One region of the Cryobacterium sp. M15 genome, then DNA from elsewhere that is predicted to be linked to it. Evidence: predicted binding sites of a transcription regulator. Region 1 holds the regulator's gene; each other region holds the start of a gene.

Region 1 (9,668 bases):
GCCGCACGATGTGCTCGATGAAACGTCGCTGCCAGGCTCATTGGTGAGCTGGCTGGCCTTCGCCGACCAGAAGGTCGGCCAGGTCGCCACCCTAGCTCAGGGACTTGTCAATGGACGGGCCGCGATCGCCGGGCCGTTGGCTGAAGCCGCGGCGGCGCTGGCTGCGCGGCACAGCGCTCCTGGCGTGCGCGACGGCGCCGTACGCCTCCGTGCTGCGGCGCTCACCGACGCCGATTTCAGTCGAGGCGCTTACGCCGATCGACTGAGCGCGCAGGATTCCGCCTTGCAGCTGCCGTCGTTGCCGACAACCACGATCGGATCGTTCCCGCAGACCGGTGACATACGTCGAACACGGGCCCAGTTTCTCAAGGGAACCCTGGCCGCCGATGAGTATCGGTCCCTGATGCGCGCCGAGATCGGTCGGGTGGTGGCACTGCAGGAGGAGATCGGGCTTGACGTGCTGGTGCACGGAGAACCCGAACGCAACGACATGGTGCAGTACTTCGCCGAAAACCTCGATGGGTTTGCCGTGACCGAGAATGGCTGGGTGCAGTCCTACGGCAGTCGCTGCACGCGGCCGTCCATTCTGTGGGGTGACGTATCGCGCCCGGCACCGATCACGGTGGACTGGTCGGTATACGCGCAGAGCCTGACGACGAAGCCGGTCAAGGGCATGCTCACCGGACCGGTCACGATTCTGGCATGGTCTTTTGTGCGCGATGATCAGCCGCTCGGCGAGACCGCCCGCCAGGTAGCCCTGGCCCTGCGCGATGAAATCGGCGATCTGGAGGCTGCGGGCATCAAGATCGTCCAGGTCGACGAACCGGCCCTGCGCGAACTGTTGCCGCTGAAGAAAAAGGACCACGCGGACTACCTGGATTGGTCGGTCGGCTCGTTCCGTCTCGCCACGGCCGGTGTAGCGGATGCGACCCAGATTCACACCCACCTCTGCTATTCGGAGTTCGGCGTTGTCATCGAAGCCATCCGCAACCTTGACGCAGACGTCACGAGTATCGAAGCGGCCCGTTCCCGGATGGAGGTCGTGCGGGAGATCGAGGCTGGCGGGTTCGATCACGGCATCGGCGCCGGAATCTATGACATTCATTCACCCCGGGTGCCGAGCGTAGACGAATTGACGACCCTGCTCGACACCGCTCTGGAATCGATTCCCGAACGACAGGTCTGGGTGAATCCGGACTGTGGCCTCAAGACTCGTGGCTACGACGAAACCGTGCAGTCGCTGCAGAACATGCTCGCCGCCACGCGGGTGGTGCGCGAACGCCTCAGTGCCGACGTGATCGCCTGACTCGTCTGACTCGTCTGACTCGTCTGACGGGGTGACAAAAAAGGGCCCGACCACCGGCTGGTGGTCGGGCCCTTTTGTATGACACCAATCAGCGCGACGACTAGACCGAGCGCAGGACCGCGACTACTTTGCCGAGGATGTCGGCGAAGTCACCGACAATGGGCTCGAAGTTGCTGTTGCGCGGCAGTAGCCAGGTGTGGCCATCGCGCTTTCTCAAGACCTTCACCGTGGCCTCATTGTCGAGCATGGCCGCGACGATCTCGCCGTTCTCTGCGGTCTTCTGCTGACGAACAACGACCCAGTCGCCGTCGCAGATGGCAGCGTCGATCATGGACTCACCCACAACCTTGAGCATGAACAACTCTCCCTGCCCAACGAGCTGGCGGGGAAGCGGGAAGATCTCGTCTATCTGCTGGTCGGCCGTGATCGGGATGCCCGCGGCGATGCGACCGACGAGGGGTACCATCGCAGCATCGCCGACCTGTACGCCCGGGTGAAAGCTGTCCTGGTCACCGGTACCGACGTCTTCGGGGGCACGCTGAATCTCGATGAGGACTTCGAGGGCACGGGGGCGATTCGGGTCGCGGCGCAGGTAACCGCTGAGTTCGAGTTGATTGAGCTGGTGGGTCACGCTCGACAGCGAGGCGAGACCGACCGCGTCGCCGATTTCCCGCATGCTCGGCGGGTAACCGCGCGAGCTCACCGAGCGCTGGATCACGTCGAGAATAGCGAGCTGGCGTTGGCTCAAACTCTTGCGGCGCCGAGTGCCGCCCTTGTCGCGGGTACCACTGGTGTCTTGTGTCACGATGTGCCCTCCTGGAGTAGGTCCCGCCTGGCCTGAAACCGTGTCATGCGGGAATGTCGGTGGTGTCTGATTGAGTATCAATGCAGCAATTGTCTATCGAAAGTTTATCCAGTTACATGCCTGGGAACAAACACTTATTCGAGTGTGTCGCGCTCAATTCCGGGCTGAGCCGAGAAAAAGCTTGCATGTTCGATTGTTCGAAGTTATATTCGGAACATAGTTTCGTATCTGGGCCTCCCGGCCGAGGTCCGGATACGAGACTCGTAACGCGCTTACCTTGGAGGTTTGACATGACCACAGTATTTGCATCAGCAGTTCCCGTATCGGCAGCCCTCACGCCCGTCCCGCGCCTTCGTCTCACCCGCCGCGGTCGCTTGGTTTTCACAACTCTTGCTGCCGTACCGCTGGTGATCGTCGCCGTGTCTTTCGCCATGAACGGGGGTGCGGCCGGGGCTACGGACTCCGCCGCGGGCACCGACCTCATGTCGTACACAACCGACTCCGGAATTGTCACGACCCTGACGTACTTCCCAACCGACGTCGGTTCCGCCCGGTTCATCACGGTCGAGCCCGGCCAGACCCTGTGGGACCTCGCCGAAGATATTTCGCCGGCGGACGACCCGCGCGACGTAGTGGCCGACATCAAACGACTCAACGCCCTGGCTGTTGAAACATTGCAGCCGGGCCAGCGCCTGGAAATCCCCTCCGACTCCTAGGAAGGTATCGGCAGACGCGCGGGGCCGTAGCATGGAGAGGGTGACCAGTCTCGAAGATCTCCCGCTCCGTACCAATCTGCAAGGCCTCACCCCATACGGTGCTCCGCAATTGCATGTTCCGGTGGCCCTGAACGTCAACGAGAACACGCACCCCATTCCTGATGCGGTGGCGCGCGACATCCTCGCTAACCTGGCCGAAGCCATCCACTCGGTGAATCGGTATCCTGACCGTGAGTTCACGGCTCTGCGCGAGGCGCTGGCCCTCTACCTCGGTGAGGGGCTCACCGCCGACAATATCTGGGCGGCAAACGGGTCCAACGAAGTACTCCAGCAGGTGCTTCAGGCGTTCGGCGGGCCGGGGCGCTTCCTGCTTGGGTTTGCCCCGACTTACTCGATGTACTCGATTCTCGCCTCCGGTACCGACACCACCTGGATTCCGGGCGCGCGTGACGCCGACTTCGAGCTGTCTCCGGCCACCGCCGTGAGTGAGGTCACCCGAACCAACCCCGACATCGTTTTTCTCTGCTCCCCGAACAACCCCACCGGCACCCCGCTCTCGCTTGAAACCATCTCCGCCGTCTACGCCGCGACCGACGGCATCGTTGTCGTTGACGAGGCCTACGCCGAATTCGCGCCCGCTGGCACCCCGAGTGCGGTCACCCTGCTGCCCGGTCGGGAACGGCTTCTCGTCTCCCGAACCATGAGCAAAGCCTTCGCCTTTGCCGGTGCCCGGGTCGGCTACCTGGCTGCTGATCCGGCGGTGACGGATGCCCTGCGCCTGGTCCGTCTGCCGTACCACCTCTCGGCGCTGACCCAAGCCGCTGCGAACGCCGCCCTGGCGCACAGCGCTGAGATGCTCGCCATGGTCGACGACATTCGGGGGCAGCGTGACCGGCTCGTGGTTGAGCTCGCCCGCCTGGGCTATTCCCCGCACCGAAGCTGGAGTAACTTCGTACTTTTTGGAGGAGTGGCCGACCCGCGAGAGACCTTTGAGGCGTTGCTCGCTGAGGGAATCCTCATTCGCGACGTGGGTATTGCCGGCCATTTGCGGGTGACGGCCGGGACCGAGAACGAGACGTCTCAGTTCCTCGAGGCACTGGGCCGCCTGGGGCGGGCCGGCACGCCCGGTTGAACTGATTCGGCCCGAGGCGAATAAGCTAGCAGTATGAGTTCTCCTGCCGGCATTCTCGCGCCCCGCGTCGCCCACCTGCAACGGGAGACGAGTGAATCCAGCATCGACCTCTCGCTCAATCTCGACGGCACCGGCGTCAGCGATATCCGCACCTCGGTGCCGTTCTACGACCACCTCCTCACCGCGTTTGCGAAACACTCGCTGTGCGACCTCACTGTGCGTGCTTCCGGCGACATCGAAATTGACGTCCACCACACGGTCGAAGACGTGGGAATCGTGCTCGGCCAGGCTATTCGCCAAGCGCTCGGTGATAAATCGGGCATCTCGCGCTACGGTGACGCGCTGGTGCCGCTCGACGAGGCTCTCGCCCAAGCCGTAGTCGACATTTCGGGTCGCCCCTACCTGGTGCACACCGGCGAACCGGTCGGCTTCGAATTCCACCTGATCGGCGGACACTTCACCGGCTCCATGGTGCGTCACGTCTTTGAAGCCATCACCTTTCACGCCGGGTTGACCGTGCACGTCACCGTGCTGGGCGGTCGCGACCCGCACCACATCGCTGAAGCCGAGTTCAAGGCTTTCGCCCGTGCTTTTCGCCTCGCCAAGGCTCTCGACCCGCTGGTACACGGTATTCCGTCGACCAAGGGTGCCCTGTGAGCCGGGTCGTTGTCTTCGACTACGGCACGGGCAATGTGCACTCCGCGGTCAAGGCACTCGAACTGGCCGGCGCTGACGTCACCCTGACGAGCGATCGCACCGTCGCCCTCGAGGCCGACGGCCTCGTCGTGCCCGGTGTCGGTGCGTTCAGTGCTGTGATGGCGGCCCTCAAGGCGGTGCGCGGCGACGAGATCGTCGATCGTCGCCTGGCTGGCGATCGTCCGGTACTCGGCATCTGCGTTGGAATGCAGGTCATGTTCGAACACGGTGTCGAGCGGGGGATCGACACCGTGGGACTGGGTGAATGGCCCGGTACGGTCACCGAACTTCCCGCACCGATTCTGCCGCACGTGGGCTGGGACACCGTCACGAGCGCTCCTGACTCCGTGCTCTTCCGAGGAATCGAAGAGGAGCGCTTCTATTTCGTGCACTCGTACGCGGCGCAAGCCTGGACGCTCGAGGTCATGCCGCCGTTTCCCGAACCCTGGCTCACCTGGGCCGAACACGGGGCACCGTTCCTGGCTGCCATCGAGAATGGCCCGCTGAGCGCCACCCAGTTTCACCCCGAAAAATCCGGTGAGGCGGGCATCCGCCTGTTGAAGAACTGGATCGGCACTCTGCGCGACTAGCTCGGTGCGCCTAGACTTCACAGTCCAAACCTCTCCTGCCTACCCATCACCGGCACCTGCCATGAACCTGGTCGCAGCACGCGGCCGCACCAACCAAGGACACCAATGAGCGAGTTCAATAAGATACCGAGGCTCGTCCTCCTGCCCGCCGTCGATGTGGCCGCCGGTAAGGCAGTTCGCCTGACAAAGGGGGAGGCCGGTACGGAAACAAATTACGGTGACCCCGTCGATGCTGCGGCTGATTGGGCACGGCAAGGTGCAGAGTGGATTCACCTCGTCGACCTCGACGCGGCGTTTGGCCGGGGCAACAACACCGGCGTGATCAAAAAGGTCATCCGCCAGGTCAAGGGCGTCAATATCGAACTCTCCGGCGGCATCCGCGACGATGAATCGCTGGAAGCAGCACTGACCACAGGCGTCAAGCGCATCAACCTCGGCACAGCGGCACTGGAAAATCCGGAGTGGGCGGCGAGCGTTATCGCGCAATACGGCGATGCCGTTGCCGTCGGCCTCGACGTGCGCGGTACGACCCTCGCCGCACGCGGCTGGACACAGGACGGTGGAGACCTCTGGCAGGTGCTTGAACGTCTCGAAGAAGCCGGCTGCGCCCGCTATGTCGTGACCGATGTCACCAAGGACGGCACCCTGCAGGGTCCGAACATCGATCTGCTTCGCCAGGTGCTCGACCGCACCCGCAAACCCGTGATCGCCTCCGGAGGCATCTCCAGCCTCGATGACATTGACGCCCTGCGCCGCCTGGTTCCGCTCGGGCTTGAAGGTGCCATCGTGGGCAAAGCACTGTACGCGGGGGCCTTCACCCTTGCCGAGGCACTGGACGTCGCGGGGGACTAATGGCGAAGGCGCGAAACCTCGGTTCCACCGGTGACCCATCTGGACGTCCGGATGGTGCCGCGCCTTCGGGTCAACCCGGCGATCACAACGAGTCGGCCAACACGGCCGACTCCGCTGGCCAGCCTTGGGTCGGTCGCGAATTCGAGGCGAATCTCGATGCCGGCGATGACGGATCCGCGCCAGCAGCTCTTGCCGAGGCGCTCGCCCGGTTTCAGGCGCGCGAGGCCGGGGAAGAGAGCGTCATCGACGCCATTCGCAGTTCCCGCCTGCTCATCCCTCTGGTGACCAAGCTCGGCGATGCCGCCCTGAACGGGAGCGGCCAGACGATCGACAAAACCCAGGAGCTGTCGATCATCACCGTGGCCGGTCCGGACGGCCGCACCGTACTGCCTGCTTTCTCGTCAACCGCCGCGATGACGATCTGGAATCCCCTCGCCCGGCCCGTGCCAGCGGATGCCGTGCGCGTCGCCCTGGCCGCCGCGCAGGAGAATACCGACCTCGTTGTGCTCGACCCGACTTCGCCCGGTGAATTCGTCATTCGCCGTCCGGCCTTATGGGCCATCGCCCAATCCTTGCCGTGGACACCGAGTTACGCCAGTCACCATGTCGCCGATGCTTTCACCGCATCGATCGCGACCGAACTTTCGGTGCTGACCGTGCAGCTTTCTGCCGGTGACCCGCTTGGCCGGCTCACCGGCCCCGAGCTGGTGGTTCAACTGGAACTGGTCGACGGCCTCACCCAGACGGACCTCGACGCAATCCTCACTCGGCTCGGCACTCGCTGGTCGGAAAGCGAGACCATCACGACCGGCGTCGATTCGCTGAGCGTCAAGCTCGTCGCATCGGCCTGATACCCGATATTGGCCCTGCTCAGTGCACTGTCGGTGGGTCAGGCGAGAATAACGGTATGACCGACGTTCTCGATCAATTCTCCCCGGCTGCCCAGGCCTGGTTCACCGAGGCGTTTGCCGCGCCGACCGCAGCGCAGCTCGGTGCGTGGACTGCTATCGCGCAAGGGTCGCACGCTCTCGTCGTGGCTCCCACCGGATCGGGCAAGACCCTCGCCGCATTCCTGTGGGCCATCGACCAGTTGGCGAACGAATCAGCACCGGCATCAGAGCCGGGTACCCGTGCGCCGGGTACCCGTGCTCCCGGTACCCGTGTTCTCTATATTTCACCGCTCAAAGCCCTCGGCGTTGACGTCGAACGCAACCTCACCGCGCCACTGGTGGGAATCACCCGCGCCGCGCAACGGCTTGGACTTCAGCCGCCACAGGTCACGGTCGGAGTGCGTTCGGGAGATACGCCGAGCGCCGACCGCCGCAAATTGATCTCCTCGCCCCCCGACATCCTCATCACCACTCCGGAATCATTGTTTCTGATGCTGACGTCGGCAGCTCGGGAATCGCTGCGCGATGTGCAGACGGTCATCATCGACGAGATACATGCGGTCGCGGCCAGTAAGCGCGGCGCCCACCTCGCCGTATCGCTCGAACGCCTCGACGCGCTTCTCGGCCACCCGGCCCAACGCATCGGGTTGTCGGCCACCGTGCGCCCGCAGAGCGAAGTGGCGCGCTTTCTCGGTGGCGCCGCGCCCGTTCACATCGTGGCGCCGCCCTCCCTGAAACGGTTCGACCTGCGGGTGGTCGTGCCGGTCGACGATATGAGCGACCTCGGGCCGGTACCGCAACGCGAAGGGGTCACGTCGGCCGCTGCTGCGCAAACCGGGTCCATCTGGCCCCACGTTGAGGAGGCCATCGTTGACGAGGTGCTGGCGCACTCTTCGAGCATCGTGTTCGCGAATTCCCGGAGACTTACCGAACGACTGACGGCCCGGTTCAACGAAATCTACGCCGACCGCCTGGCCGGGGCGGAGGCATCCGCTCTGGTACCCGTTTCGGCTGCCGACGGGGGGCTGGCCGATCACGGTGTGATGGCCGTGGTGCGGCCACCAGCCGAGCTGATGGGGGCAAGCGGGCAGAGCACAGGCGCTGCGCCCTTGCTCGCGCGGGCGCATCACGGTTCCGTCAGCAAGGAACAACGAGCGTTCATTGAAGACGATCTGAAGTCGGGGCGGCTGCGCTGTGTCGTCGCGACCTCGAGCCTGGAACTCGGTATCGACATGGGTGCCGTCGATCTGGTCGTGCAGGTTGAATCGCCGCCGTCGGTGTCGAGCGGGCTGCAGCGGCTTGGCCGGGCCGGGCATCAGGTGGGCGAGGTTTCGCGCGGGGTGATCTACCCCAAGCATCGCGCCGACCTCATCCACGCTGCGGTTGCTGCCGAGCGCATGGTGGCCGGCGTCATCGAATCGCTGCGGGTACCCACCAACCCGCTCGACATTCTGGCGCAGCAGACTGTCGCAGCCTGCGCGCTCGAGCCCATCGACGTGGAAACCTGGTTTGACACGGTGCGGCGCAGCGCGCCGTTTGCGACCTTGCCACGATCGGCCTACGAGGCGACCCTCGACCTGCTCGCCGGCCGCTACCCGTCAGACCAGTTCGCCGAACTGCGCCCCCGCATTGTCTGGGATCGAGACGCTGGCACCCTGACCGGGCGGCCCGGAGCGCAACGCCTGGCCGTGACGAGCGGCGGCACCATTCCCGACCGCGGCCTGTTTGGGGTCTTCATGGTCGGCGGCGAACAGATCACCGGCAAACGGGTCGGCGAACTCGACGAGGAGATGGTCTACGAGTCGCGTGTGAACGACGTCTTCGCGCTCGGCACCACAAGCTGGCGTATCCAGGAGATCACCCACGACCGGGTGCTCGTCGTGCCCGCTTTCGGGCAGCCGGGGCGGCTTCCGTTCTGGAAAGGTGATGGCCTCGGCCGCCCGGCCGAACTCGGCCGCGCCATCGGTGCGTTCGTGCGCGAGGTTGGGGCCCTGCCGCCCAGTGAAGCCCAGGCTCGCTGCGCGGTGGGCGGGCTCGACCAGCGTGCAATCAACAACCTGCTGGCCTTCCTCGCCGAGCAACGCGCGGTTACCGGGCAGCTCCCGACCGACCGGACCCTCGTGGTCGAACGCTTTCGCGATGAACTGGGGGACTGGCGGGTTGTGCTGCATTCCCCGTTCGGCACCCCGGTGCACGCACCGTGGGCGCTCGCCGTGGGTGCTCGCGTGCGCGAACGCTACGGAATCGACGGCTCCTGCGTAGCCAGCGATGACGGTATCGTCGTGCGCATCCCCGACACCGAAACCGAACCGCCCGGCAGTGAGCTCTTCGTTTTCGACCCTGATGAGCTCGAGCAGATCGTCATCGACGAGGTCGGTGGCTCCGCCCTGTTCGCTTCCCGGTTTCGGGAGTGCGCTGCCCGGGCACTGCTGCTGCCCAGGTACAAACCCGGTGCGCGCTCGCCGCTGTGGCAACAACGCCAGAAGGCCGCCCAACTACTCGACGTGGCCCGCACCTTTTCCACCTTTCCGATCATTCTCGAGACCCTGCGTGAATGCCTTCAAGACGTGTACGACCTTCCGGCCCTCGGGGCGCTGGCCCGGCAGATCGGCTCCCGTGAAGTGCGTCTGGTTGACACCGAGACCGAGACCGCCAGCCCGTTCGCGAGCACACTGCTGTTC
Region 2 (9,668 bases), on a different contig from region 1:
ACTGCACGCGGATGCCTTTCGCCTGCGCCAGGTGATCGACAACCTGTTCTCGAACGCGATCAAGTACAATGTCGCATCCGGACGCATCGACGTGACCCTGCTCGATTCCGACACCCAGATCGAGCTGCGCGTGACCGACACCGGCCGGGGGATGTCCCCCGGCGAGCAGCTGAACCTGTTCGATCGGTTCTACCGTGCCGATTCGGTGCGCGGGTCAAGCGTCCACGGCACCGGACTCGGTCTGAGCATAAGCCGGGACATTTGCCGCCAGCATGGGGGAGACCTGAGGCTCGAATCGGAGCTTGGCAAGGGCACCACCGCGATCGCGACGTTACCACGCACATCATGAACGGCAATCAAGGGGTAGGGGCATGAACCTGGACACACTGACTCTGCTCGTCATGAACGGAGTGATCGTCGCGCTGTGTGGGATGTCCTTCATCCTGAACACCGCGTTCCATCGCACGGATTCCGTCGGCCGCATTTGGAGCGTGGGCTTCATCGCCGCCATGGTCGTCACCATCGCGCACGACGCTTCCGCGACCGGCCAGCTGATCTGGTGGGCCACTGTTGTCGCGAACGTATCGTTGACGATCGCCGTCGGGTCGCTGTGGGCCGGGCTCCGGCGGTACAACCGGCGCAGCCGTGGCTGCTTGTGGGTGATCGGCGCGATCAGCGTTCTTGTGCTCGCCGCAACGCTGCTGCACGGAGAATCCGCCGGCCGCTGGGCCGGCGCCGCAGAATTGTGGATTGCTGTGGCGGTCCTGTGCCTTCTCGGTGCACTTGAAGCCGTGCGCGGGCGTATGCGCCGCAACCTGAGCGGACAGATTCTGGCCGTGGCTCTGTGGGTCACTGCAGCGGCGGCTACGGCTCGCTCCATCGTCTTCACCGTGGATGGGGAGACCGGGGCGCTGTTCCTGACCTATTTCAACACGGCCAACGCCACGGCGCTCAGCCTGTGTGTCGTGGTGCTCCTGACCATCGCCGTTTCCGCCCTGCGCGCGCAGCAGATGTCGGGCAGTGCCGTCGGTGACCTGACCGACGGCATCCACTCGGCGGCGGGCGTGCTGTCGGCGGCCGCCTTTGGGCAGGCGGCCACCGACCATCTGAGTCGTGCGAGAAATGCGGGCGTGGGGCTTGCCGTGATCGGTGCCGATATCGACAATCTGCCGGAAATCAACGTTGCCTTCGGCCGGGTGGCCGGCGACGAGGCGATCGCCTCGTTCGCCTCGAAACTACGTGCGAGTGCTCCGGTGCTTTCGATCATCGGGCACCCGGCCAGCGGGCGGTTTCTAGTGCTCGTCGGCGCCGGGTCTGCGGCCGAAGCCCGCGCGGTCGCCGAACGCATGCAGGCGACCCTCGTCGACGAACCGTTGAAGGAGGCTTCCCTGATTCGACTGACCGCGAGTTTTGGTATTGCCGACACGTTCGACCACGGCTATGCGCTGACCGCGCTGAGCATCGCAGTCAATACGGCCATAGAGACCGTCAAGGAGCGCGGCGGTAACGACATCGCCGTCGAACTCGCCGCGACCGGCCACGACGGATCTTGATCAGATCTTGACGCGAAGCAGCTCCGAAGTGCACCCAGATCTGTCAGAGTGATAGGCGTGACCTTGCCGATGCATTCTGCTACCTTGACCAGCGGAGGCTCGGCATGAGTTCGCTGGTCGACCCAGCCACACTGCAGCGACTGAGAAGAGATCTCGGCGGGGACGTCGCTATACAAAACCGGTTCGTGAACGATTTTCTCGATCTCTGGCACAACCGGGAGTTGCGCTTGTGCCGCGCCTTGGCCACAGCAGACCTCGAGGATGCCGACATTGTGCTGTTGAGCATCCGCTCAAGCAGCCAAATGCTGGGAGCCGTGCGTCTCGAAAACACTGCGGGCCTTCTGCACCGCACCCTGAAGGACCAGGATCTGCCGGGGTGCCGGCAGCAATTGCCCCTTCTCGCCGCGGTGGCCACAGATACCTGCTTGGCGCTGTCGCGGTATATCGCGCGTTAGATCGCTTGAGCCGGCCGGATTTGGCCCAGCGATTGCTCTCGTCGTACTATTCCTCGGCTGCCAGGCGATAGCCCACGCCACGCACGGTTTCCAGCCAGTGCGGTGTCGTGCTGCTGTCACCGAGTTTGCGACGCAGGTTGCCCATGTGCACTTCGACCGCGCGCCGATCGGCCTCGTTCACCGGATAGGCGCTCGCATAGGCTTCACCGCGCAGCAGCAGGGCGAGATCGTTCTTGCTGCGCACCCGCCGCTGTGATTCGAGCAGGGCGGCGAGCAGTTCGAACTCTGTGCGGGTCAGTTCGAGTTGAGTGCCGGCCAGTTGCACGAGGCGTTCCTCCGGATTCAGCCGCAGGTCGTTGTGTTCAAACCAGCCATTTCGTGGTGTGGCGCTGCGCAGCGGGCTCGCGGCGTCTTCGGCCGGTGCGTAGGTCGGAGCGGATGCGACGTGGGTCTGTCGAAATACCGGGCCAAGAGGGGTGTCAGTTGGCGCAGCGTTGGTCAAACTAGTGCTGGCGGGCGTGGCGACCAGCGGGTCGGCCACCACCGCCTCAGTACGGGCGGCCACCGGCGCGGGCACGATAGGCGCGGCGGCGGGCACGGCGGCGGTAGCCGCGGTGATGGTTTGTCGAGGGCGTCGCAACATTGCTTCGATGCGAGCACGCAGCTCCCGCGGACGAAACGGTTTGGTCAGGTAGTCGTCAGCGCCGGCTTCGAGGCCCTGGAGGGTGTCGATTTCGTCGTCGCGGGCGGTGAGCATGACGAGGTAGGTGGGGCTGAACGCGCGGATACGCTTGGCTGTTTCGAAGCCGTCCATACCGGGCATACTCACGTCGAGGGTCGTGACGATCGGATCGTGGGCGCGTACCGCGGCGATACCGTCGAGGCCGTTGCTCGCGGCGATTGTCTCGAACCCGGCCTGAGTGAGCACGGCCTCCAGCAGGTTACGAATATCTGCGTCGTCTTCGATGATGACGGCGACGCGCTGCTCGGGTTTTTCTGACAACATACATTCCAGTATCCCGTTAAGTTGGCAGATCCTCACCGAGGTGACTTATTGCGTTAATAAACTGACCGTTCCGACGCCGGCCGAAAATCACTGCGACGTTCTCCCAGCTCCCAGCTCCCAGCTGCCAGCTGCCAGCTGCTGGCTGCTGGCAGGGGGTGGGCTTTGGGCGGTGATCGACCCTGGTGTCCGCTGCGTCGCGACAGTAGCCGCGGAGCGGTACTGCGCGCCTTTGGGCGCCTCAAAGCGCCCGCGCGCCGATAGGTGTAGGCCGCCGCGGAACTGGGCGGCACGGTAGGGCGCAACCGCTCGCAGCGATACACTCAGCAGTGTGAATTCTTCGGGAACCGTCGACGTAGTCCTCATTGGTGGCGGCATCATGAGCGCCACCCTCGGCATACTCCTGAAGGAGTTGCAGCCCGACTGGCGCATCGAGGTGTACGAGCGTCTCGGCGAACTTGCCCAAGAGAGCTCGAACCCGTGGAACAACGCCGGCACCGGCCACGCTGGCCTGTGCGAGCTCAACTACATGCCGCAGGCGCCCGACGGTTCGGTCACGGCCGACAAGGCCGTCGTCATCAACGAGCAGTTTCAGATCAGCCGCCAGCTGTGGGCCCACCTCGTTTCAATCGGCGCCCTGCCGGAGCCGAACAAGTTCATCAACTCCACCCCGCACATGACTTTTGTGCACGGTAAAGCCAACGTGGAGTACCTGCGCAAACGTCATGCCGTGCTGGTCACCCAGCCGTTGTTCTCCGGCATGGAGTTCAGCGACGACGCGGCGAAGATCGGTACGTGGACGCCGCTGCTCACCCGCAAGCGCCCGGCCGGCCAGAAGATTGCCGCGACGCGCATCGCGAGCGGAACCGACGTGGACTTCGGCGCCCTCACCCGGTTCATGTTTGACACCCTCGAACAGCAGGGGGTCACGATGCACATGAACGAGCAGGTCGTCGGTCTCAAGCACAAAGCGGATGGCACCTGGAACCTTAAACTGCTGCGCCATGTCGGCCAGACCCGCACCAGCATCAACGCCCGCTTCGTCTTCGTCGGTGCCGGCGGTGGAGCCCTGGCGCTGCTGCAGCAGAGTGGAATCCCCGAGATCAAGGGTTTCGGCGGGTTTCCGATCAGTGGCCAGTTTCTGCGCACCACCAATCCAAAGCTCGTAGCCCAGCACCAGGCCAAGGTATACGGCAAGGCAGCCAAGGGCGCGCCGCCCATGTCGGTGCCGCACCTCGATACCCGCATGGTCGACGGCGAAATGTCGCTGTTGTTCGGCCCGTACGCCGGTTTCAGCCCGAAGTTCTTGAAGACAAGCACCTGGTTCGACCTGCCGTTCTCGATTCGTACGCACAACCTCGGCCCCATGCTCGCCGTCGCACGTCACAACTTCGACTTGATGAAATACCTTCTCGGCGAGGTATTCGCCTCGCGAAATGCCAAGCTCAAGGCCCTGCGCGAGTTCATTCCCGCTGCGGTCTCGGACGACTGGGAGCTCATCACGGCCGGCCAACGCGTGCAGGTCATGAAGCACGACGCCAAGCTCGGCGGGGTGCTGCAGTTCGGCACCGAGGTCATCGCGTCCGCTGACGGGTCGATCGCCGGCCTGCTCGGTGCCTCGCCGGGGGCCTCGACGGCCGCGCCGATCATGGTGGACCTGCTGGCCCGCTGCTTCCCCGACCGCATCGAGGGCTGGAAGCCGCGTATACGTCAGATGATCCCCAGTTACGGCACCAAACTCTCCGACGACCCTGCCGCGGCCGCGGCGTCGCTGGCCGCCACCGCTGAAATCCTGCACCTGAGCAACTAGCCGTCCGGCACCGGCCGGGCGGGCGTCTACGTGGCTTTCGCCTGCGCGGCTACTGCTCGGCGTCTGCTCGGCGTCTGCTCAGCGTCTGCTGGGTGGCCGGCGAGGCGCATAACTCCTGCAATCTGCGTGCTGCTACGTGGGCTCCTGCGTGATCACGCGGGAGCCTCGGCGTGCCTGGTACAAATTGCAGGAGTTATGCGCCTGAGAGAAGTTGGCCGGAGGGCTTTGCCGGAGTCATGCGCGGGCGGCGCTTTGGAGTGGCGTGAGAGTTTTGGAGCTGCGCCCGGTCAACCCTTCGATCGAGGCAGTCAGCTGATGTCTACCAGCTGATGTCTACTCGAGGCTCAGAACGGTCCGGAGGCGGCACGTGAACCCGAACATTGGCGTTTCGGATGCGGAAACCTGCGTGTATCGCAGCCGGTCCAGCCGGTCGGTTCACGCACAGCGGAGTGGCCGACGCGATTGGCCCGTGTGAAACGACGCGACTGCCTAAGCACCGGCACAGAGACCGTTTCCGGCAGAGAAACTGTGTACCGGTAGAGAGCCCGTTCCCGGCAGGGAGACCGTGTACCGGCACAGAGACCGTTTCCGGCAGAGAAGCTGTGTACCGGTACAGGGCCTATGTCCGGCAGGGAGACCGTGCGCCGGCAGGGAGACCGTGCGCCGGCAGGGAGACCGTGCGCCGGCAGGGAGACCGTGCACCGGCAGGGAGCCCGTGCACCGGCAGGGAGCCCGTGCACCGGTAGGGAGCCCGCGTGGCCGCCGACTCCCCGGTGGTCTATATGACGTGGCCCCCGTCATCCGCTTTCGGGGTGGTCTTGGACTCTTCTTTCTTGACGGATGCCTCGGTGCGATCCAGCAGATCGCTCACCTTGGTCTGCGCCACGGATGCCGCGTCGCGCGCAATGGTCTCGGCCTGCGAGATAACCTTCTGCGTGGTGGGGTCGCCCCAGAGCCGGTGGGCTTTCGCGCTCAGCCGGTCGTAGGCCTGGCGGCCAGCCTTGGACCCGAGCACAAAGCCCGTTGCGGTGCCGGCGAGGAACAGGAATTTGCCTTTCATGGGGACTCCTTCAGGTTGCGGGGTGTTGGCCCTGGCTTCGGCGCGGGTGGGATCGGCGTCGTGGGTTCGGCGCGGGTGGGATCATCGTCACCCACGTCGCGGCCGATCAGATCAGGGTTCGAGGGGTCGTCGACCGGGTCCACGTCGTCGAGGTTCACCTCGGTGTCGCTGTCCGGCTCGACCGCGGCTGCGACGGCAGCTTCTCCCGCAGTCGACCCATCGGTGCTCGGAGCTGGACCGTCCGGGCCGGTGCTCGCACTCGCACTCGCGACCGGAATGGTCGGTTTGGGGTGTTCCCTGGAAGACCCGCCTGGTTTCCCGTCAGGCTCCGCGTGTTCCGCGTCGGGGCCGTCGGGGCCGTCCGGTCCCACGAGCTGGTCGGGATTGGTCGGTGTGCTCGGCGGCTCTGGAATACTGAGCGGCGGCTCTTCAACGGGATCAGAATCGTGGGACACGGGCATACCTTTCTCGATGACCATAGCTGCGCCTCGACCGGCGACGTTTAAGTTATACCCCGAACGGGGGACATTCACTGAAATTGGCTCGCGCTGCCGGCGCGACAATGTGCCGGGTGACTTTTTTGCTCACTCCGTGTCGCCGAGCAAAAGTGCCCGCAGGGCTGTTTCGACCGATACCCGGCTCGCCGGGTCGATGGTTTCACCCGCGCGAAACAGATCGACGACGCGCGGATCGACGTAACTCGTGCGGGCGATCGCCGGCGTATTGCCGAGCGCATCGGCGGCCTGCCGCATCGCTTCGGCGATGGCGCGGTCATCGGAGCGTCGGCTGCGCGTTGCCGCGCGTGGTGGCCGCGCAGTGGATGCCGGGGACACAGCAAACGAGGTGGGCACACCACTGGGGCCCGCCCCACCGGCCGGCCCCCCGGCAGCCGGCCCCGCCGGTCGCGCGCTCGCCGCCAGGCTCGCCGTCAAACTCTGCGCCAGGCTCTGTGCGGCCGCGATCGTGCCCCGCAGGGTACGAAAGTCCTTTGCGGTGAACTCGCCGCCGGTGCGTTCCTTGATGAAATCGTTGATGTCGGAGGCCGAGACGACGTCCTCGACGCCATCCAACACCCAGGACAGCAGGGGTGCGGCCGGCCGTTCGCGCAGCCGGGCACGCAGGTAGGTGGCGAGGTCGGCATCCGTAATCACGCCCTCGAACTGCTGCCCACTCTTAGCCGGGAAATCAAGCCTGACCTCGTCGCCGCGCACCGTGACGTGCGAGCAGAGCAGGGTCGAGAGTCCGTGGCTGCCGTAGGTGTCGGCATAGCGCTCGCTACCGATGCGCAGTGAGGCCAGGTCGAGCATGCGAAATGCCGCGGCGAGTGCCCGAGTGCGCGGCGGGCCGTCGCCGCGCAGTTCACGGGTGACCTGGCCGCGCACCCGCGGCAGAGACGAGGCCAACTGCAGCGCGCGCTCGAACTTGAGGCGGTCCTTCTGTTCACGCCAGGCCGGGTGGTAGATGTACTGGCGGCGATCGGCGGCATCGATGCCGATCGCCTGGATATGACCGTTCAAGTGCGGTGAGATCCAGACGTCGTTCCACGCTGGAGGGATAGCGAGGGCCGCGAACCGCTGCCGCAGTTCCGTGTCGGTGATTTGTTGCCCGGCCGGGTCGCGATAGCTGAACCCCGTACCCGCCCGCCGCCGGGAATACCCAGGTCGGGTCGGGTCGCTGCGTCGTAACCGGGTCATGCGGATCCCCTCTCTGTGCGCCTGCCCGGAAGAGTAGTGCGAATCACCCGCGAACGGATGCGGCGCCCCCAGTCTCGGAGGTCGCGCCGCACGTCAGGCCTCGCGGCACCCGGTACATTTCGCGGCACCCCGTGTTAGGGGTGCCCGCTTTCCGGACGAGTGCCGCGAAGAGGCAGCGCGCGCGGGGCGGCCGCCGGCATTCGTTTCAGTCCGGATATATTGCGCAGCACTTGCATTTGACTAGTACCTGTGTTCGACTGGATGCATGCGGTGGAGCTCACAAGAATTACAGACCGAACAAGTTGGGGCGCTGCCGGGACTCGCCCGCCTGAACAACCTCGTGCGCAGCGTGCAGACGCCCGAGTTTGCGGGAATCACGTTCCACGAGATCCTGTGCAAGTCGGCGCTGAACCATGTTCCCGGCCAGAGCACGATGCCGTTTGGCTACACGATCAACCCCTACCGCGGCTGTTCACACGCCTGCACCTACTGCTTTGCGCGCACCACGCACCAATACCTCGACCTCGACGCCGGCAAAGATTTCGACAGCGAGATCATCGTGAAGGTCAACGTGGCCGAGGTCTTGAGAAAAGAACTCGCCAAGCCGACGTGGGGCCGGCATCCAGTGGCTCTTGGCACCAATACCGACCCCTATCAACGCGCGGAGGGACGCTACCGCCTCATGCCCGGCATCATTGCGGCCCTCGCCGACAGCAAGACGCCCATCTCCATTCTCACCAAAGGCACGCTGCTGCGCCGCGACCTCGACCTGCTCGTGGAGGCGAGCGAACACGTTCCGGTGGACCTGGCCATGTCGATCGCAATCTACGATGACGAGTTGCAGCAGTCGGTCGAGCCCGGAACCCCCACCACCAAGGCGCGCCTTGCCACGGTCACCGCGGTCCGCGAACGCGGACTCGACTGCGGCGTCTTTCTCATGCCAATTTTGCCCTTTCTCACCGACACCCGCGCCCACCTCGACGAGGCCCTGCGGCGGGCCAAGGCCGCCGGCGCCACGAGCGTGCTCTACTCGGGACTCAACCTCAAGCCCGCCGTCAAAGACTGGTACCTGCTGTGGCTGGCGCGCGAGCATCCGGAACTCGTTGGCCGTTATCGAGAACTCTACGCCGGCGGCCAATACGCGCCCAAGGAGTACCGTACCTGGCTCGCCGCCCGCATCAAACCCCTCATTCGTGCGCACGGCCTGGAGCGTGGAATCGTCGACCCAGCCACCGGTGGCCTGCGGTCAAGTGCCCTTCCGGTCTCCCCAGAGCGGATGCCGACGTCCGGCTCCCGCACGCCCGCGTCGCCCCCGCCCGCGCCCCGTGTGCTGGCCGCGTCAAGTGTGCCGGCCGCGTCAAGTGGACGGGGCCCGGGCCCGGACCGTTGGCCCAGTTTAGAAACTGGGCCCGGGGTCATAACGTGGGCCCGCGCTGCGGAGGCGCCCCGATCGCTGATCGCGGCGGAGCTTCCGCCCGATCTGGCGCCGACCCTGTTCTGACTCCGTTCCGGGACGGGGCCCGGGCCCGGACCGTGGGCCCAGCTTAGAAACTGGACCCGGGGCCATAACATGGGCCCGGCGAGCGGATGCCGCGAACGCCAACCCCAAGCACCCCAACAGCACCCCCGCTCAACCACCGCCCACCCCCGGTGGCATACTTAACGCGGGGGAAATATGTCTCTAGGGTTACCCGGCCACCTGGTCCAGCTGACGCTCACGCGCGCCCTCGCGCGGGCCGCACACTGGTTTGTGCTGACCTGTCTCATGGCCGCAGTCGTCTCGGTTGCCGTTCTTAGTCTGCACAGTCCCGAACTTTGGGTGACAGTCGGGGTCGTCGTGGCCATGGGCGCCCTGCTCGTGCTCTTCACCCGGCACCGCCGCATTGCATTCGCGGTCGCCTACCTTGTCGTGGGAACCCTCGGCGTCTACGTCTTCACCACGACCGTGCTCGGCGTCCCAGACGCATTCCCAGCGTCGAATATGTTCCTCGTTGCCATGCCCAAGATGGCGCTCGTCATGGTCGGCGGCGCCGGAATCACCGCTGTCGGCGGCGTGCTCTGGAGCACCGCCGCCTTTATTCTTGCCGAGGCCT
Region 3 (9,668 bases), on a different contig from region 1:
ATCGAGATGCGCAACCTGAGTAACAAGAACAACATCAACTTCGCCAACACGAACAAGATCACGCGGTTCCAGGTGGAGGCCCCCGGTTTCTCCCGGTGCTTCGCCGACACTCAGCCGTACTCCGTTGAGCAGTGGGCCATCACGAACGAGTCGGGAGGTTGGTTCCACCCGCTACACATTCACCCTATCGACGGCAAGATCATCGGCCGAAACACCAACGGCGGCAAGCCGTTCTCTTGGGAGGGCGGGCCGAAAGACGTCTTCTAGGCGGGAGAGAACGAATCCATCACTGTGCGGATGCAGTTCGACACCGGTGCGCACACTGGCGGGCGGTACATGGTGCACTGCCACAACTAGGTGCATGAAGATCACGACATGATGGTGCAGTTCCCGGTGGGCGACTGGCCAAACAACGACCCGGTCAGCTCGGACTATCCGGTCGTGGTCACCACCGCCATGAATTCGTATCCGCCGGTGCACCGGCCGGGGTTTGCCCCGGGAACCTGAGATGAACAACGCCACCAGAATGGTCACGGCGTTTCTCATTGCGTTCGCACTGAGTGGATGCCCACGCTCGGATGGCCGCTCGGATAGCCGCTCGGGTGGCCTCTCGGCCGTTCAGGAACCGGAGAGCACGACGCCGCTGGTGACGTGCACTGGAATCTTTTCCAGTGGCGAGGGCGCGGGGCCATCGAGTACCTCGCCGGTGGCCGTGTTGAAGCGTGACTGATGGCATGGGCAATCGAATTCACCGTTGCCGGGTTTGACGACACAGCCCTGGTGCGTGCAGATGGCGCTAAAGGCAATGACGCTGCCCTCTTTCGGCTGGGAAACCAGGATCGGTTTCCCGTCCAGGGTGGCTGAAATGGAGCCTCCGACCGGGATGTCGGCAAGTTTGGCGACCTCTTGGGGCGCACTCCCGCCCGCGGGCGTCGGCGTCTGGCTGCCAGCATCCACTCCGGCGGATGCGTCGGTCGAGCAACCGGCAAGCGCAGCAGCGGTACCCGCGCTTCCGATCAAAATAACGGCGCGGCGGGAGAGATCGGTGGCCGGTGTCATGGTCGTCCTCGGATTCGGCATAGTGACTAGATGGTCAATGTTCGGCATAGCAACAAGGTGGATCATATAGCCGGTACCGGCAGTATTGCCCGAAGATGCCCAAATACGGCTTGGTCCTGCTCCACGGTGAAGCAGTTGGACCAAACCGTATCCTTCGCTCCGCGTCGCACGCCGGGCTGGTCGCCCCCGCGTTGGTGACCGCAGTGACCGCGGCCTGACCGAGGTGCGCGGCGCCCTACTCGCCGATCAGCCGTAGCCCGTTGTACCAGCAGACGGCGCGCAGCCAGTCGTCGTCGAGGCGCGGTTCCCGGTCACGCAGGCGTTCGAGCGACTCCAGCTGGTGCGCGTACGGGTACGGAATGTTGGGAAAGTCGGTGCCCAGCACTACCCGGTCGGGCAAGTCGGCCAGCCGTGACAGCAGCGCGGGGTCGAACGGCGCGAGCCGCTCGAAAAAGTCGGTGAATGCCATTGTGGTGTCGAGGTGCACCCACGGATAGCGTTCGGCGAGATCGAGAAACTCCCCGTATTCCGGGGCGCCGAGATGGGCGACGACGGCCGTCAACAGGGGATGCCGCGCCAACACCCCCGCAAGCTTGTCCGGCCCGGTGATCCCCGGCCGCGACACCGGCCCGCTGCCGACATGGATCACGACCGGAATCCCGGCGTCTGCGAGCAACCCCCAGACCGGATCGAGCAGGGGTTCGCGCAGGTCGAATGCGCCGATCTGCGCGTGAATCTTGAATACCCGAGCGCCGCGGTCGAGGGCGGATTGAACCTGCTCGAGCACGCCCTCTTCCGGGTAAAACGTGGCACTCGGCACGCAATCGGCGTTTTCGGCGGCCAGACCGAGCGAGAAATCGGTCAGGGAAGCCGCCATGCCCGGTCGATGCGCATAGGACAGCGCGGTGAATCGGCGCACGCCCAGCCGGCGCATCGTCGCCAGCCGCGACTGTTGATCGTCTCGGTACTGGATCGGCCACTCGTGACCGATCAACGGTTTGATCTCGTCGAAGTGGGCCCACACGCGCCGCAGCATCCGTTCGGGTAAAAAGTGGGTGTGCAGGTCGATTAGTCCGGGCAGGCCGAGGCGACGCCACCAGGCCGGGACATCGTTGTCGGTGAGCATCATTTCGTCCAGTCTGTCAGAACGCCTCGTGCCGAGCGGATGCCCGGGGCTGTCTTCTCGCGCCACTCGATCTTTTTGGGACTGGGCGTGGGGCAGAGGCTATGACCGGCTCGAGGCGGGACTCGCCCAACTCCTGGTGACCCGCTAACTCAGGGCGGGCATGACCTCCCGCTCGAACAATTCAATCCCCGACCGGTCGTAGGCGGCTTCTGGAAAGTAGTGGATCGCGTAACCGAGGCCGCGCTTCTTCATCGCGGTCAGGCGCTCGACGATCTGTTCCGGAGTGCCAACACCCTGTGCGTCACCGTCACGATACTCGGCCATGAACGCGGCGGCCCCCTCAGCCCCGAGATAAGGGGTCACCCGGGTCTCAATCGCCTCGAGTCGCTCGGCAACCTCGGCCTCGGTCGCACCGATCACCGTGTTGTAGTTCGCCGAGCGAACGATGCGATCGAAGTCGGTGCCCTGGGCCGAGCAGTGCTCGGCCAACAGCGCGCTTTTGTGTGAGAAGCCCTCGGGCGAGCCGTCAAAGTTGGTGTAGTCGGCGTACTGCGCGGCAATGCGCAGGGTGACCTTTTCGCCGCCGCCGGCGATCCAGATGGGAATGCCGCCCTCTTGCAGTGGGAGCGGCTGAAAGATGGCGCCGTCCATCTGGTAGTGCGCACCGTCGAGGGTGGCTGTGCCCGTGGTCCAGGCCTGTTTCATGATTTGCACGCCCTCGTCAAGGCGGGCCAGGCGCTCGCCGGCACGGGGATAACCATAGCCATAGGCTCGCCACTCGTGCTCGTACCAACCGGCGCCGATGCCCATTTCGACGCGTCCGCCCGAGATGATGTCGGCGGTTGTGGCGACCTTCGCCAGGTATCCCGGGTTGCGGTAGCTCATACAGGTGCACATCTGTCCGAGGCGCACCCGTTTCGTCGTCGCCGCGAAAGCGGACATGAGCGACCAAGCCTCGTGGGTGGCCTGCTCGCTCGGCACCGGAACGGTGTGAAAGTGGTCATAGACCCAGATCGATTCCCACGCACCGGCATCAGCGTGGGCGGCTAGGCCACTCATTGTCGCCCACTGCGCGGCCGGTTCGATTCCGACCAGATCGTGTCGCCAGCCCTGAGGTACAAAGAGTCCAAATCGCATGGATTCAGCCTAGAGGCCCGTCGGTGCGAAGCTAAACGATACGCTTTAGCCATCGGGGTAAGCGCCGCGAGCAGACGATAGACAACGGACGGCGGTGGCAGTGCACGCTCTCGACTTCGCCGGTATTATGAGCGAGATCCTCACTTTCGTCGGCCTCATCATCGGAGCGCTCCTTTATATGGTCGGCCTGTCCGTGCGCGGCATCAGTGGCCGCTGGACTCGCTCGACCGCCGTGATTGCCGCATCGAGTCCGGCCGCATCGAGTACGGCCGCATCGGGGCCCGCCACGGTCATCCGCTGGTTTGATAACGACGGCGATGTGCACGAGTGCCCGGCCGACACCCACGAGACGCAGCATCTCGTGGCGGGCGATGACGTGCGCGTCTGGTTTCGCGATCGCCGGCCGGAGAAGTGCCGCACGCACGACCCCGACCTCGATGGCAAGGGACTGCGCCTGATCGGCCTGGTACTGCTGGGCATTGGCGTTCTCGCCGGTGTGGCCGGCATCGTGCTGATGTTCCTCTAGCCGCCCGTAGGCCCAGAAACGGATGCCGCGCGCGGCTGGGCAGGTCAGGCCGGCGCAACGGATGCTGCGCGCGGCGTGGCCCGTCCGCTCGCCACCGCGGTCACAGCGATGGTCACGAGCGCTCCGAGGAGCAGGGCCGCTGCCTCCCCGGGGGCGAGCACCTGCAGCTTGGTGCCGATGGTCGCGGCCGCGATCGGAATGCCGAGCTGCGCGGCTGAGAGCATTCCAAACGACAGCGGGAGGCCCAGCACGCGCGTGGTCGCGTGGGTGAGCAGGGTGGCGACGCCGAGCACGAGACCGAGCGCGATCATCTGCGGGTGGTCGGCGAGGTCGCCCAGGGCGAGGGAGGCGCCTAACCAGACGAAGAAGAGGGGTCCGAAGAATCCGTCGGCGAGGGCGAAGAGCTGCCGGGCGAGGCGGCGCGGTTCGCCGACGGCCGCGACGGCGAGGCCGAAAGCGAACCCGGCGAGCATGACCGAAACGTGGCTGAACACGGCGACCGCTGACAGGGCGAACAGAATGGCCAGCTGGATGCGCAGTTCGAGGGCGAATTTGCGGTTCGCCGACAACGTGTGCAGTCGCAGGCGGTAGCCGTTTCGTTCCAACCAGGCCAGCACAACGTAGAGCGCGACGGCCAGCAGCGCCACGAGCGCGGCCCCGAGCGCGGCGCGGCCGGCATTCGGCGGGTCAATGGCCAGCGGCAGCGCCACGATCGCAGCAATATCGGCGATCGCGACCTGCGCGGTGAGCTCGAGCACCGATCGGCCACGCAAACCCAGCGAATGAATAAGAGGCAGCACGAGCGCGGCCGACGAGGAGGCGATCAAGACTATATATAGGAGTGCATGATTTGTGCCAAAGATCAACGCGATGGCCACGCCGAGGGCGATCGCCGAGAGGGTCACCAGAATTGCCCGCACCAGGCCGGTCGCCAGTGCTGCGCGAATTGCGCCGGAGCGAACAGGCACGTGCGTGCCGGCCACGAACATGATCAACGCGAAGCCGATATCCGCTAGAAGGGTCAGTGTGGGGTCGCTTGCGTCGACAAAGCCGAAACCGGTGCGGCCGACGATCACACCGGCGCCGAGCTGACCGATCACGACGGGAATGTTCCACCGGCGCGGTGTCGCCAGCAGCGGCCCGAGCAGTGCGATCACGGAGATGATCGCGAGGGTATGAAAGTCCATCGGCACCTCCCCGATTCTGCTGCTAGCCCGAGCGTAGTCCCGCAAGAGAAGGCGCAGGCGGCATGATGGAGGTATGAGTCGAACCGTAGCCGGAGCCCGCGTGCTGATTACCGGAGCTGCCAGGGGAATGGGCCGCTTGTATGCCGAACGCTGCGTCGCCGAGGGGGCGAAAACCGTCATCCTGTGGGACCGCGACGGTTCCGCGCTCGCCGCGACCACCGCCATCCTGACTGAACGTTCCCACGGACGCACGCGGGTCGCCCCCTACGTCGTCGATATCGCCGACCTCGGCGCCATCGCGCAGACCGCTCAGCGGGTGCGTACGGAGATCGGCGACCCCGACGTGGTCATCAACAACGCCGGCATCGTGCGTGGCAAGTATTTCTGGGAGCACGACAACGGTGCAGACACCCGCCCGACCATGCAGATCAATGCGCTTGCGCCCATGTACATCGCTCGCGAGTTTCTGCCGGCGATGATTGCGAGCGGATGGCGTGAGTCACGCATCGTGAACATCGCGTCGGCCGCCGGCACCCTCAGCACCCCGCGGATGAGTGTCTATGCCGCCTCGAAAGCGGCCATGATCGGCTGGAGCGATTCGCTGCGGCTCGAACTGGTGCAGCAGGGGCACGGCTATGTCAAGGTGACCACGGTCTGCCCGAGCTACATCGACACCGGCATGTTCACGGGGGCCAGCGGGCCGCTGCTCACCCCGCTGATGACGCCGGAATACGTCGTTGATCGGGTCTGGCGGGCGATGCTGGCCGGCAAGCCGCAACTGCTGTTGCCGTGGACGGTGAACCTGTCGAAGGTGCTTCGCGGCGTACTGCCATTGGCCGCCTGGGACGCCGTGGCTGGTCGCGTTTTCGGTGTCTACCGGTCAATGGACCGCTGGGTCGGTCGCGGGTAGCTGCCCAGTTTCGGTGAGGGTGACAGGCTCGAGGTAGACCAGCACCGGTGCCGAACCGATTTGTTCGTCGCCAAACCATCGTCCGGCGTCACTTCAGCGTTGACGCAAGCCGAAACAAATGGGGACTCTGGGTTGACCGCCGTTGGCCTGCTCGAGTCGGCCTGCTCGAGTCGGCCTGCGCGAGTCGGCCTGCTCGAGTCGGCCTGCGCGAGTCGGCCTGCGGTTGCCGCCGCCGGTCGAGACTCCGTCAACGAAGGCGAAACGGTCTCAAAACGCGAATAATGTCCCGAATATAACTTCGTATCGAAATCTAAAATACACTGAGATTTCCTCGACTGACAGCCTTGATTTTGGTAGAATTCAAGCATGAGCCAGAGCGGCGAGACCCCCCAAGCGGGCTCAGTCGATTCCGATTCCGATTCCGATTCCGATTCCGATTCCGATTCCGATTCCGATTCCGATTCCGACTTCGACGGCGATTCCGACTTCGACGGCGTGTCCGAGGGAGAATTCGCCGAGTGGTCGTTCTCGGTAGAAGACCGCGCATTCTTTGACGCGTTTCGGCTGCAGTGCCTGTCCGAGTGGCAGGCCGAAGACGAAGTCGAGGCACAATCTGCCGCGACCGTTGCGGTAAAAATCCGGCAGGACTTGCAGCTCGCCGACGGTCCGACCATCCCAGCCGACCTCGACCTGGCTGAAGTGTTCGCCGCCGTCCCGCCCGAGCACCTGTTCGACGAGAACCTCCGCGAGGAGTTTCTCTTCGCCGAGTACAACGCTCGTCAGCTCCGTGCTGACCCGCCCGCGCAGGACTTGCCCGCGCAGGACTTGCCCGCGCAGGACTTGCCCGCGCAGGACTTGCCCGCGCAGGACTTGCCCAGTGACGTGAACCCGTTCCAGCGCCGGCAGGCGCAGTTCGTCGACCGGGTGCTTTATCTCGAGAGGGTCATTGCCTGGGCGCAAGCGAGCAAGGCCGAGGTTCTAACCGAGGCGTGGGATTACACCACCAACACCGCCGAGACCGGCCGACCGCAGGCTGGGCTGCAACACGAACACGACTGGGATGCCACCTTCGCCGCCCAGCAGGGTTTGGTCGCGGAGATGGCGTGTGCGCTGCGCATCCCGTCCGGCACCGCGTCCGGTCTTCTGCACGAGAGCCGCGTGTTGGTCGAATCGCGTCCGCAGACCCTTGCTGCGCTTCGCGCGGGGAAGATCTCCCTGCGTCATGCGCGGCGGGTGCTCGACCAACTCGACTCCGTGCCCCCGCCCGCCCGGACCGAGCTGGAGGCGGTGTTACTGCCGCACGCCTGCACGCTCACTCCGGCACAGTTCGACGGTAAGGCCCGAAAACTGCGTGAACGATTCCACCCCGACAGCATCACCGTTCGCCGTACCAAGTGCCTGGCCGACCGCAAAGTCATGTTTTTTCCGGACAAAGACGGCATGGCCACGCTCTGGCTGCGCGCCGCCGGTGAGGACCTCCACGGCATCTATACCCGCGTCACCGACGTCGCCATCAGTCTGCAGGGCCCCGACGAGCCCCGCACGCTCAGTCAACTCCGCGCCGATGTCGCCGTCGACCTGCTCGCCCAAGGCGTCACCAGCACCGGTCTCGGCGCCGGCCTGACGGCCAACGTCAACATCACTGTGCCGGTTCTCACACTGATGGGGAAGAGCGAGGAGCCGGGGGAGCTCGAAGGGTACGGGCCGATCGAACCGGAGACCGCCCGCCGGCTGGCGGGAACCGCGACGAGTTTTCTGCGCATCCTCACGCATCCGCACACCGGCATCGTGCTCGACGTCAGCGCAGAACCGTTCCGAGTGCCAGCAAGCCTGAAGAAATACCTGCGCCTGCGTGATGGAACGTGCCGGTTCCCTGGCTGCAACCGCTCCGCCGGGCATAGCGACCTCGACCACACCCGCGACAAACAATTCGGCGGGCCCACCACCGCCACCAACCTGCACTTCCTCTCTCCCGCCCACCACAACCTCAAGCACTACTCGGCGTGGACCGTCATCGCCGACCCCGACGGCACCCTGAATTGGACCAGTCCGGCGGGCAAGCACTACGCCACTGATCCCGCCACCCGCATCAGTCCACCGCGACAACAGACCGACACATCACCACCGCGACCTGGGTCCACCGCCGACCCGACCACCGCTAACCCGACCACACTCGACCCGACTCCGCCCGGTTCTACCCCGCCCGGTTCTACCTCGACCGACTCGACGGCCTCTGCTTGGGACATAGTCGACCCCGACCCGCAGCCGTTCTAGGTGCGGGGCTCGTAGCCCCCGCCCGTTTGGAAGACCGGTCCGATCGTGAACCACGTGCTGGGCGCAATCGCTCGGCACCGTGCGGCACCACACCACACCACACCACACCGAAGGGCACGACCTGGCAGGGCGCAGCACAACAGCACGGCTTGGCAGGGTGCAGCACAACAGCACCGCCCGGAACAGCGCAGCACCGCCCGGAACAGCACCGCCCGGAACAGCGCAGCACTGCCCTGCACCGCACTGCCCGGCACAGCGCAGCACTGCCCTGCACCGCACTGCCCGGCGCAGCACCGGCCGTCTACCGCAGCGCACTGATGCGCAGGGTAACCGACTTGAGGTTCGCGATGCGCTGTTCGTAGCGTGCAGCGAGCACGATAAGCAGAAGACCGCCACCACCGAGCCAGAGGAACCACGGAATCACACTGTAGGCGAGGGCGATCCACGGCCAGAGCTGGGCGACACCGTGGATGAGCAGCACGACAGCACCGATTACGAACGGCGCTTGCAGTCGCCTCGAGCTACCGATCACAAGCACAATGATCGCTGCAATTCCGAGGCTGACGATGCGCCACAGGTCGTTGTACGTGAGATCGAGCAGCAGCGACGGCACCAGCAGCAAAGACAGTCCCGGACCAAACCAGGGCCAACTGCGCGCTCGTGGATTGCTGTGCAGGCGCAGCCAGCCCGATCCGATCAGCGCCAACGCTACCGGTACGGTGACGAGTTCAAACGGGTCGACCTTGCTAGAGCTGGCTACCGTGATAGCGGCCAAGCCGGCCAGCCCGAGTACGCTCCAGGCGGTGATTGCCCCTAACGGCGCTCGGGGCTGCGCGAGGGCGATCACATGCACCGCAGAGAGAGCAAGCACGAGCAGAACGGCCCGGGGTGTTGACAGCCCGGCATCTGCGGGGGCGCTGACAACGGTGAGTTCGACCCAGGTCAGAACGGATGCCCACACCAGCACAAGCGCGATGCCCGTGCCGCGTCGAAGTGCCGTGGTTTCAGCATCCGTTTGGCGAACCAGCAAAACCGCGGTCATAATCGCCGCCATGGTGGGAAGTACCAGCCAGAGCTCGAGTCGCCCATCGGGGGCGCCGGGCGCCCCGACCAGGCGCTGCGTCTGTGCGAAGGCTGTGACGACGAGAGATATCGCGCCGGCCAGACCGGCCGCAGCCAGATACGTTGACGACGGCGGAGCCCATCGCACCAGTGCGGCGCCGATCATGAGGGTCACAGATACGAGGGCCAGCACGATGGGGCGCGCCAGCGACCCCGACTCGGACGACACGGCGAGCGGTACCAGAGCAATGAGCAGCGCGGCGAAAGTCAGCACGCCGGCCACCGGACTTGCTTCGCTCAAGCGATCGGTTGTGCCAAAGCGGCGAATCAGCGCGGCCGTGGTGAGCACGATACCGGCGACTGGCAGCACATACGGTTCGAGTGCCA

Evidence for each region. Region 1 encodes LexA, which represses DNA repair genes until DNA is damaged. Its sites were predicted from a motif close to TCGAACANNTGTTCGA; they were not measured.
Region 2: CXY83_RS03285 (Rv2578c family radical SAM protein) is a predicted target of LexA. The motif match lies at 7,817-7,832, and genes of this name have one in related genera.
Region 3: CXY83_RS10850 (HNH endonuclease signature motif containing protein) is a predicted target of LexA. The motif match lies at 6,232-6,247, and genes of this name have one in related genera.

The regions. Positions count from the first base shown of each region.
Region 1 is NZ_PJJW01000037.1:26,647-36,314, reverse strand. It holds gene metE (5-methyltetrahydropteroyltriglutamate--homocysteine S-methyltransferase) at 1-1,306, shown strand, start outside; gene lexA (transcriptional repressor LexA) at 1,407-2,111, opposite strand; gene CXY83_RS08695 (LysM peptidoglycan-binding domain-containing protein) at 2,402-2,827, shown strand; gene CXY83_RS08690 (histidinol-phosphate transaminase) at 2,859-3,959, shown strand; gene hisB (imidazoleglycerol-phosphate dehydratase HisB) at 3,993-4,616, shown strand; gene hisH (imidazole glycerol phosphate synthase subunit HisH) at 4,613-5,245, shown strand; gene priA (bifunctional 1-(5-phosphoribosyl)-5-((5-phosphoribosylamino)methylideneamino)imidazole-4-carboxamide isomerase/phosphoribosylanthranilate isomerase PriA) at 5,351-6,097, shown strand; gene CXY83_RS08670 (SseB family protein) at 6,097-6,948, shown strand; gene CXY83_RS08665 (ATP-dependent helicase) at 7,005-9,668, shown strand, end outside.
Region 2 is NZ_PJJW01000030.1:7,256-16,923, reverse strand. It holds gene CXY83_RS03325 (ATP-binding protein) at 1-349, shown strand, start outside; gene CXY83_RS03320 (diguanylate cyclase) at 372-1,553, shown strand; gene CXY83_RS03315 (hypothetical protein) at 1,658-2,008, shown strand; gene CXY83_RS03310 (response regulator transcription factor) at 2,055-3,014, opposite strand; gene CXY83_RS03305 (malate:quinone oxidoreductase) at 3,343-4,821, shown strand; gene CXY83_RS03300 (hypothetical protein) at 5,600-5,881, opposite strand; gene CXY83_RS03295 (hypothetical protein) at 5,878-6,360, opposite strand; gene CXY83_RS03290 (DNA topoisomerase IB) at 6,466-7,575, opposite strand; gene CXY83_RS03285 (Rv2578c family radical SAM protein) at 7,841-9,076, shown strand; gene CXY83_RS03280 (sensor histidine kinase) at 9,251-9,668, shown strand, end outside.
Region 3 is NZ_PJJW01000038.1:234,858-244,525, forward strand. It holds gene CXY83_RS18150 (multicopper oxidase domain-containing protein) at 7-267, shown strand; gene CXY83_RS18360 (hypothetical protein) at 376-507, shown strand; gene CXY83_RS10815 (ubiquinol-cytochrome c reductase iron-sulfur subunit) at 619-1,059, opposite strand; gene CXY83_RS10820 (amidohydrolase family protein) at 1,295-2,188, opposite strand; gene CXY83_RS10825 (LLM class F420-dependent oxidoreductase) at 2,330-3,322, opposite strand; gene CXY83_RS10830 (DUF3592 domain-containing protein) at 3,417-3,848, shown strand; gene CXY83_RS10835 (cation:proton antiporter) at 3,893-5,035, opposite strand; gene CXY83_RS10840 (SDR family NAD(P)-dependent oxidoreductase) at 5,109-5,945, shown strand; gene CXY83_RS10850 (HNH endonuclease signature motif containing protein) at 6,312-8,219, shown strand; gene CXY83_RS10860 (SCO7613 C-terminal domain-containing membrane protein) at 8,521-9,668, opposite strand, start outside.